One region of the Cytobacillus sp. FSL R5-0377 genome, then DNA from elsewhere that is predicted to be linked to it. Evidence: riboswitches for the same ligand, from Rfam matches in the RefSeq annotation. Region 1 holds a riboswitch; the other holds the start of a gene.
The links. Region 1 has a riboswitch for ZMP and ZTP ahead of NSQ49_RS21105 (bifunctional 5,10-methylenetetrahydrofolate dehydrogenase/5,10-methenyltetrahydrofolate cyclohydrolase). Riboswitches for the same ligand answer to the same signal wherever they lie in the genome.
Positions count from the first base shown of each region.

Region 2: linked by a shared signal. The riboswitch ahead of NSQ49_RS22235 (phosphoglycerate dehydrogenase) and the one ahead of NSQ49_RS21105 (bifunctional 5,10-methylenetetrahydrofolate dehydrogenase/5,10-methenyltetrahydrofolate cyclohydrolase) in region 1 are both predicted to bind ZMP and ZTP.

Region 1 is NZ_JBBORA010000001.1:4,132,659-4,137,116, reverse strand. Features, by position in the region: gene NSQ49_RS21110 (cold-shock protein) at 291-491, opposite strand; gene NSQ49_RS21105 (bifunctional 5,10-methylenetetrahydrofolate dehydrogenase/5,10-methenyltetrahydrofolate cyclohydrolase) at 705-1,589, opposite strand; ZMP/ZTP riboswitch at 1,673-1,755, opposite strand; gene NSQ49_RS21100 (hypothetical protein) at 2,329-2,814, opposite strand; gene NSQ49_RS21095 (nucleoside hydrolase) at 2,995-3,954, opposite strand; gene NSQ49_RS21090 (glycerol-3-phosphate dehydrogenase/oxidase) at 4,054-4,458, opposite strand, start outside.
Region 2 is NZ_JBBORA010000001.1:4,355,935-4,360,392, forward strand. Features, by position in the region: gene NSQ49_RS22215 (polymer-forming cytoskeletal protein) at 1-508, shown strand, start outside; gene NSQ49_RS22220 (hypothetical protein) at 835-1,035, shown strand; gene NSQ49_RS22225 (twin-arginine translocase TatA/TatE family subunit) at 1,048-1,191, opposite strand; gene NSQ49_RS22230 (hypothetical protein) at 1,322-1,528, shown strand; ZMP/ZTP riboswitch at 1,839-1,917, shown strand; gene NSQ49_RS22235 (phosphoglycerate dehydrogenase) at 1,984-3,183, shown strand; gene NSQ49_RS22240 (sigma-70 family RNA polymerase sigma factor) at 3,346-4,020, shown strand; gene clpP (ATP-dependent Clp endopeptidase proteolytic subunit ClpP) at 4,047-4,458, shown strand, end outside.

The sequences.
Region 1 (4,458 bases):
TCCTTGAATTACATATGTTATTAGGTACTGAAAGACTGTTTTTGTTTTTGTATAAAGACATTGACACTTTACTAGGCTTTCCAGTTTGCATCTCTTTTTTACATTTCCGTTTGCACTAATTTTAAACTTTTTGTAAGTGAAGAATTTTAATTGGGTGAAATGAAAAATACATATCCTAAAAGCAGGTGTTGCAGAAGATCTGTTTTGAGGAATGCTGAAGGCTACAAAGTGGATAAGCAAACATAAAAAGGTGATGCATGATTAGACATGCATCACCTCATTAAGCAAAATTATGCTTTTGTTACGTTAGCAGCTTGAGGTCCACGGTTACCTTCAACGATTTCGAAAGTTACGTCTTGACCTTCTTCTAAAGTTTTGAAACCTTCAGTTTGGATAGCGGAGAAGTGTACGAATACATCTTGACCTTCTGAAGATTCGATGAATCCGAAACCTTTTTCTGCATTAAACCATTTAACTTTACCTGTGTTCATTTGTGTTGCCTCCAATAAATTGTTTTTCACTATAAATGTACCATTAAACTTAAACATAAAAAAGTCGCAGGTGCCAGAAATGAGGATGAACGATCGCCTACATTTCTTTGCAGCTACGACTACTTATCCAAAAAGTATATAACGATCTTTACAGCGTTAACCTAATAATAAACGACACCCAACTATAAGTCAATCCTTTTGGAAGCCAATTTTTCAATTAGTGATAAATTGACTATTTACGGCGATTCCCTCTTTATTTTGAGCCTTTTCAGCGGCCTGTACAGTATGTTTTAAAAGCATGGAAATTGTAACCGGTCCTACTCCGCCAGGAACAGGAGTGATAGCAAATGCTCTTTCAAAACAGCTGTCATACTCTGCATCTCCAATATTTCCTTCATTATAACCGGCATCAAGGACGATAGCCCCTTCTTTTAGCCATTCACCCTTAATAAAGTTAGGTTTTCCTACAGCTGCAACTACAAGATCAGCCTGCTTTACAATTTGCGGCAGGTTTTGGGTATATGAATGGCATGTAGTGACTGTTGCGTTACGATTAAGCAAAAGGGCAGAGACCGGCTTTCCCAGGATAGGGCTTCTGCCAACAACAACTGCATGCTTGCCTTCAGCTTCCAATTTATAATAATCCATAATTTCCAAAATAGCTGCAGGTGTACAGGACGGATATTCACCAAATCCGAAAGCAGTTTGTCCATATCCGAGGCTTGTAACACCATCTACGTCTTTTTCAATGGCAATGGCTTCGAAAGCTTTGCGTTCATCTATATGTCCAGGTACAGGATGCTGAAGAAGGATTCCATGTACAGATGGATCATTATTGAGTTCTGCAATCTTATCTAATAATTCCTCTGTTGTTGTGTCAGTTGACATATGAATACGTTTTGATAAAATGCCAAGCTTCTCACATGCATTGCCCTTCATCCTTACATAGGTTTCAGAAGAAGGATCATCCCCCACTAAAATAGTGGCTAAACAAGGCACAACACCTTTTCCCTTTAGGTCTTCAATACGATTCTTCAATTGATCCTTCACATGTTTTGCTACAACAATTCCATCAAGAATAATCTTTTTTTTCGCCATGCATATTCCTCCTAAAGGAAAAGCTCCTATTAGGCTTACGGGCTTTTCCATTTTATTATGAAAAAGGAGACAAGGGTATCCCTTATCTCTGCCCAGACGACCGGCTATACATAGACGCAGCTCCCCAGCGGTTAATTCCGCATTGTCGTCAGTCACTGCGATTTTGAAAAGCTATGTTAATAAATCCATAATAGCACAAAAACACAAATAATTAAACTAAAACTCACTTAAATGTTCGTGTTTTTTTAAAATAAATAAAAAAGGACAGTAAGAAACTGTCCTTATTAGAGATATATTTGAGTTAATTAATTATTACCTAAAACAATGAAAGCCCTGCCTCTCTTCCATCCTTACGGCTCCGAGACCGCGCCAGTGGGAATCAGGTTGAATCGGAATCCTTTCCGATTAGATGCTCTCTGAGATTTTAATATTTAAATGGTAAGAAACTTAATGAAGTAAAAATACGGAGAAGTGTCTGGTTTACAGAAGATGATTAAGAAGAACATTCAGCGTTAAGCTGTCCACACAAATTATTCTTAATTACAAACACATACTTACTCTTTCAAAATCCTAAAGAGCATAAAACATAATAAAAAGCCGCAGTTTCACTAAAAAGAATGTTCGGCTGCCGAATATTCCAAGTGAATTAACGACTTCAAAAATATACCTCAAATACTTCAATCACTATAATATCTTATATGAGGTTATCTGTCAAGAAAATATCTTGTCAACCCGCAGATTAGCTTTCTCCTTTGTACTCGGTCACATCAAAATAATCGGTTGTATCTTTATAGTCATTAAAACCTATATCCAAATCATGAAAATAGCGGTGAAGCTTGATTAAAGCGTCCTTTTCCCTGGTGCCCGACTGCACAGTTTTCGCCAGACTTGCTATCGTGTCCAAGTCAGTCTGAAGATCTTTATTCTCCGCTGATATTTTTTTAAGCGAGTTTATGATTAAATCAGCCTGCTCTTTTTGTTTTGGCCAGCTGACTTTACGGTCTCTTCCCCATCCAAGTGTTTCATTATAAAAAGTATGACTGGAGGCAATAAAGTCTCCTAAATCTTCGTACATTAATCCCTCGGGTGCCTCCGCATTTGCCGAGGTCTTTTGCATCTTAGGTTCATCCTTATTTAAAAAGACAAGGACAGTGTACGCCAGAGCAATGGCCAGGACCATTCCAAGAATTGAAAGAGTCATGTTTAATTTTTTATTTTTCAGCAATTTACAATCCTCCATTTGATCTTATTAATATATGATGTAGCTAAATGGATTTATTGCCATTTTATTTTTCCTAACGAATCTTCCGTTTACTGCAAAAGTTTTCCATGATATTAGATTCTATGTGAACAGTCTATTCCCCTTCAAACAAATAAAAAAGCTTTCAACACAATGTGTCAAAAGCTATTTCTGATTCTTCTGATAGAGAAAAGCCTTCATAAAATCAATAACAAAACCCTCCACGTCAAGCTCCATCGCAATGTTGTCAAGTGTTTCCGCCGGTTCCTCTTCAGGCTTAGGCCTAAAATCAGCGATGCTCTTTCCTTTGGCCTTTCCAAACTGCTCAATTCTCACTCTTCGTTTAACATATTTTACGAGATCAGGATTTGTGAGAACACTTAAAACAAGAACATCATGGAGCGGCGCACCCTCAATTCCCGGAACAAGCTCCTGGTAAGAATCATAATAATAATCATATGCAGGCTTAATTAAATCTTTAAAAGGAGATTGGGTGTTATTCGCGATAAATTCAATCGTCTCTGGCCGGATAATCGCTTTATTGGTTACATTTAACGGAAATATATATATGTTTTTTACTTTTTCAAGCACTGAATCCGCAGCAATGGGGTCAGCGTAAAAGTTTGCTTCAGCCTCTGGTGTCACATTTCCCGGAACCAGAAAGGCACCTCCCATTAAATAGAATGCATTTACATCCTTGTATGCATCCTTTCCATACAGAATGAGCGGCAGCGCCAAATCCGTCTGCCTCCCTACACCAACGATCACCAGGTTATTCTTATATTCATTAACTATTTCAATAATTTTATTGATATCATGAACCTCTATTTCACTGTTAAAATCCTTTGGAGGCTGAATGGGCCCAAGTCCTTCCTCCCCATGTATTTCAGGATAAAACACAGCAGTATCACCGGATAACGGCCCGCTTGCTCCTGCAATAATCGGAATGTCCTCTCTGCCTGCGAGGGTCAGTAAATAGGCAGTGTTATTAATGGATTCCTCTTTGGTTATGTTGCCATAAGCACTGACCACACCTACTACATTAATCTCAGGGTGCTGAAGGGCATACATCAGCGCAATTGAATCATCAACCCCCGAGTCAACAAACATTAGAACGTTGTACATAACCCACCTCCGCTACCTATATATATAATTGTATGACAGCGGACTGTCCCTTTTGTTTAAAATCTCCTCATAAGAAAAAAACTCCCCGTCCGGAGAGTTTTAGTCATGATCAGCAGGGTCTATGGCAGAGCTTAATTCCTGGCCCAGCTGGTTCTCGAAATTACTTTTTGCAGCAGCATCCCAATTAAATGCTTCAGCCATATATGAAATAACTTGCTCCTTGTATTCTCTCACTGTTTCAATATCAAAAAGGAGCGCTCCTGTTCTGCGGTTAAAAAAGTCAACAGGGGTGGCAGCCATTTCATGTTCTATTGCATATTTCAGCTTTGCCCACAATACCATAGGAAGACCGTAATGGTCAGCTTCACTCCCAGTCTCTTCAATTATATTAAAAATGCGGCCAACATTAGACCCGTACATTGTTACAAGGTGTTTCGACTGTTCAGCTGATAAGCCAATTTTTATTCCTTTCTCAGTCTGAAGCTCAACGAATTCCCGGAATTT
Region 2 (4,458 bases), 220 kb from region 1:
TAAAGCTGAAACCTTATCGGTCAATGGCTCTGCCTCCATTTCAGAAGCTGTCCTGTGCCAAAAGCTTGAGGTAGCCGGCAGCTCCTCTATCGGAGGCTCTGCAAAAAGTGATGAAATGGTAATAAACGGGAAAGCGAAAATTGCAGGAGACTGTGAAGCAGAGGTTTTCCGTGCAGAAGGGGCATTTAAGATAGAAGGTTTGCTGAATGCCGAAACAATTGATATTAAACTATTTGGAGAAAGTAAAGCGAAAGAGATTGGCGGAAGAGTCATAAAAGTAGCACAGCATAGAGAAAGCCTGTTCAAATTGATTAAATCAATCTTCCCCCTCAAGCTTGAGGCAGAATTAATTGAAGGGGATGACATCGAACTCGAGGGCACCTCAGCTCTGGTCGTCAGAGGGAAAAATGTCAAGATCGGCAAAAATTGCGAAATTGGACTTGTGGAATACTCTGGTGAGTACGAGTGTTCACCAGATTCTGAGGTAAAGGAATCACGGTTAATATAAATGCTGAAACCTAACCCTGCTGGTTAGGTTTTCTTTCTTTTGTTAAAAAATGTTTTTGCAATGGCTGCTGCTATTTGAATGAACTTACTGAGTTGATTGTATCGGGAGCATCAGGTAGTAAGATTCCGAAGCACGCATACACATCCCTTCGCTGCAATCAAGGAGCAGCCTTTATAAGTGAAAAACAACAATTATACCCAAAGAGCATATTGAAATTCCTAGCATCTACAGGAATTATTAGGTTAATAAGATTCCATTTTTTTCATTGTGTTAAAATAATCGTAAGCTAATGATTACGCACGAGGCTTTAAAAAGGAGGTCAGTTTATGTTTAGTTTTAATACCTTTAAAGATTTACGCTATTGGATTCTCTTTTTCCCGTATGTCCTCATCTTAATTGGTTTTGTTGTATTTTCATCAGGTTATCCGTATGCCTGGTTGTTTGTCTCCTTGTATGCAGGAGTATTTTGGGGGCATTACCATTTATGGAAGTATCTCGATGAGAAACGAATGAAAAATCGCAAATAATAATAAAAACGCTCAGATTATGAGAGTTTCTTTATGGTGTTCGTGTCTTGTATTCTCACCGACTGCTTTGCCTAGTTGAGGCAGTTTAGGTGGTCCGGTTAAGATTAGTGCGATAGCTAAAATTACAATTAAACCTGGAATACCGATGCTTGCCACAAATAACTCACTCCTATTTTTTAATAGCATAGAAAATGCCGATTTTAACTGAGGTTGGACGTTATCATTGTTTCTTGCTGCCATTAACAGGCAGCTGTCTTTAAATGCTTAAAAGGAGTTTATATTTATTATGAACAGAAAATCAATCCGGATCGTTTTAATGATTTTGATGTCAGCCATTTTTTTAGCCTATGCAGTTTACGTTTTTGTCTCCCCAGGTGTCAAGGAATTCACGTTTCTTACCGTTGTAGGCATCATAGGAGTTGTTTTTTCCTTAATAATTACCTATCAAGGAGCAGAGTGGTTATCGTTCATTTTTACGGCACTTCCTCTATAACTGCACTCGGTATCCTTTTTTGTCTATTCTATCCTGGATTCGAATACATTCCTTAAGATGGCATTATTCTTTCTAGCTGCTATTTATCTCATTCGTCTTGTTGAAGCAGGATGGAAAAAAGAAAATAAAATAAATCACTAACTTGTAGAATAGCAGTTTTTCATAAATCATCTGTTCTCCTGCATAATGTACAAAATCAGAAAAATATACTTTACTATTCCTCTAAAAAAATAATTTAATTTTTTTATAATGTAAGCGCTTTAGTAGGTTGAAGTTTTCAGAAGACTTTGATAAGATTTAAAAAACCGAAAAGGCTATGTGTAACTGGCGAGACGCGGATAACCGCGGGGGAGCACATAGTGTCGAAGCCGTTCGCCTGGGCAGAGGTAAGGGATTCTACCCTTGCCTCTTTCTGTTTAAAATCTGACAAAGTTAGTTGAAAAGGGGAGAATCGAGTGAGTATCATGACTTTAGACAAAGTGCAGACCATTAAAACACTAAATGCCATTGCGCCAAGCGGTCTGGAAGTGTTTAACAAGGATTATTTTACTATTGATAATGAAAGCGACAATCCTGATGCGATTGTTCTTCGCAGCTTTAATATGCATTCAATGGAATTTGGGGATCAATTAAGAGCAATCGCCCGTGCGGGTGCAGGCGTGAATAATATCCCGGTGGAGAAATGCACTGAGCAGGGAATTGTCGTGTTTAATACACCTGGTGCTAATGCGAATGCTGTTAAAGAAATGGTGCTTACTTGCTTAATGGCGTCATCACGGAATCTTTTTGCCGGCATCGCCTGGACGAAAACGCTGAAAGGTGAAGGAGAACAGATCCCTAAGCTTGTAGAAGCAGGGAAGAAGCAATTTGTCGGGAAAGAAATTAAAGGCAAAACACTCGGCGTCATCGGGTTAGGAGCAATCGGGGCACTTGTGGCCAATGATGCACTTGAACTTGATATGGATGTTATTGGCTTTGATCCATTCATTTCTGTCGATACGGCCTGGAATCTGTCCCGCAATGTACAGCGTGCCATGAGCATTGAGCAGGTGTTTGCAGAATCTGATTACATCACTGTCCATGTTCCGTTAACCGATGATACAAGGGAAATGTTCAATGAAGCTGCGTTTGGCATGATGAAAAAGGGTGTTCACATTCTCAATTTCTCACGCGGAGAGCTTGTGAATGAAGCTGATATGACAGCTGCCCTTGAAAGCGGAAAAGTGGGCAAATATATTACAGATTTCCCAAATGAGAATATCCTGAAAATGAAAAACGCAGTGGCCATTCCGCACCTTGGTGCATCAACAAAAGAATCAGAGGAAAACTGCGCAGTCATGGCAGCAAGACAGGTGAAGCACTTCCTTGAAACAGGCAATGTCAAAAACTCAGTGAATTTCCCAAATGCTGCGCTTCCTTACACCGGCAAGCGGCGTGTTACTGCTTTTCATAAAAACATTCCAAACATGGTCGGCCAAATCACCCTTGCCATTTCAAGCTACCAGCTTAACATCGCAGACATGGTGAACCGCAGCCGCGGTGAATATGCGTATACCATGATTGATATCGACAATAAAGTCAATGGCGATGTGATTCCTGGATTGCTTGAACAGATTAATCAGATTGAAGGCATTATCACATCACGGGTTATATAAAAATGCAGCCTCAATTCCGCCGGGATTGAGGCTTTTTTGTATCTGCACAGTATAGTTTCGTCGATGCTAAGAATAAACTGATAAAAATTTAAATCCCCCGTATCTTTTTGCTTTCTTATCCCGTTATAGAGGCAGAGATGTATTAAAGGAGTGAGCAGGTTTATGAAGCATGGGAAAGTTCAGGCTGAATCAAGTAATTCCTTCAAGCAGAGGGAAAGCTGTATGGCAGATATCTATCCTTCACTGCAGAGATATAGCCGGTTTCTTGCACAAAACCGCTGGGATGGGGACGATCTGGCTCATGAAGCAATCGTCCGCGCCTATAAAAATTATGCCCCTGAGAAAATTAATCAGGCGCTTTTAAAGAAGATTGTTTACAATTGCTGGATTGACACTCTTCGAAATAGAAAGCGGGAGCAGCTGGAGGAGTCCCCTGAAGGTGAAAAGAGGAATTCCAGCTCGACTGAAGGAGAAGCAGTCAGCCATCTAATAAATCGGCTGACCGCAAAGCAGGCCGTTATTTTTACAATGAAGGAAGGGTTCCGATACAAAACAAAAGAAATTGCAGATATCCTTCAGACTACTGAATTTGCAGTGAAGTCCACGCTGAACCGTGCACGGAAGCGGCTTCAGCATCCGGTTGAAGATAAGTCTTTAGAAGCTTTTGCAAATGAGGAGGAAGAAAAGCTTTTTCAACTGTTGCATCATTCAGTGGCATCAGAGGACCCATCCATCCTTATAAAGTCGATTCCTTTCCTGCAATCTCTGGAAAGCCATGCGAAGAAGCCTGTTCTGCGTGTTTCATCTCCTTCTAATACTCTCTGTATGGCGGCATAGATCCGCAAAGAACAGGAGGGATACAGATGACAGCAATACCATATGTCATTGAGCAGTCCAGCAGGGGAGAACGCTCCTACGATATTTACTCACGGCTTTTGAAAGACCGAATTATCATGATTGGTGAAGAAATCAATGATTCCGTTGCCAATAGTGTGATTGCGCAGCTGCTATTTCTTGCAGCGGAATCCCCTGATAAGGATATTTCGCTTTATATTAATAGTCCTGGCGGTTCTACAACTGCAGGGTTTGCCATCTTTGACACCATCCAATATATAAAGCCAGATGTCCGGACGATTTGCACAGGAATGGCAGCATCCTTTGGAGCGATGCTTCTGCTTGCAGGGAAAAAGGGCAAGCGCTACAGTCTGCCGAACAGTGAGATCATGATTCACCAGCCGCTTGGAGGAGCAAGAGGGCAGGCTACTGAAATCGAAA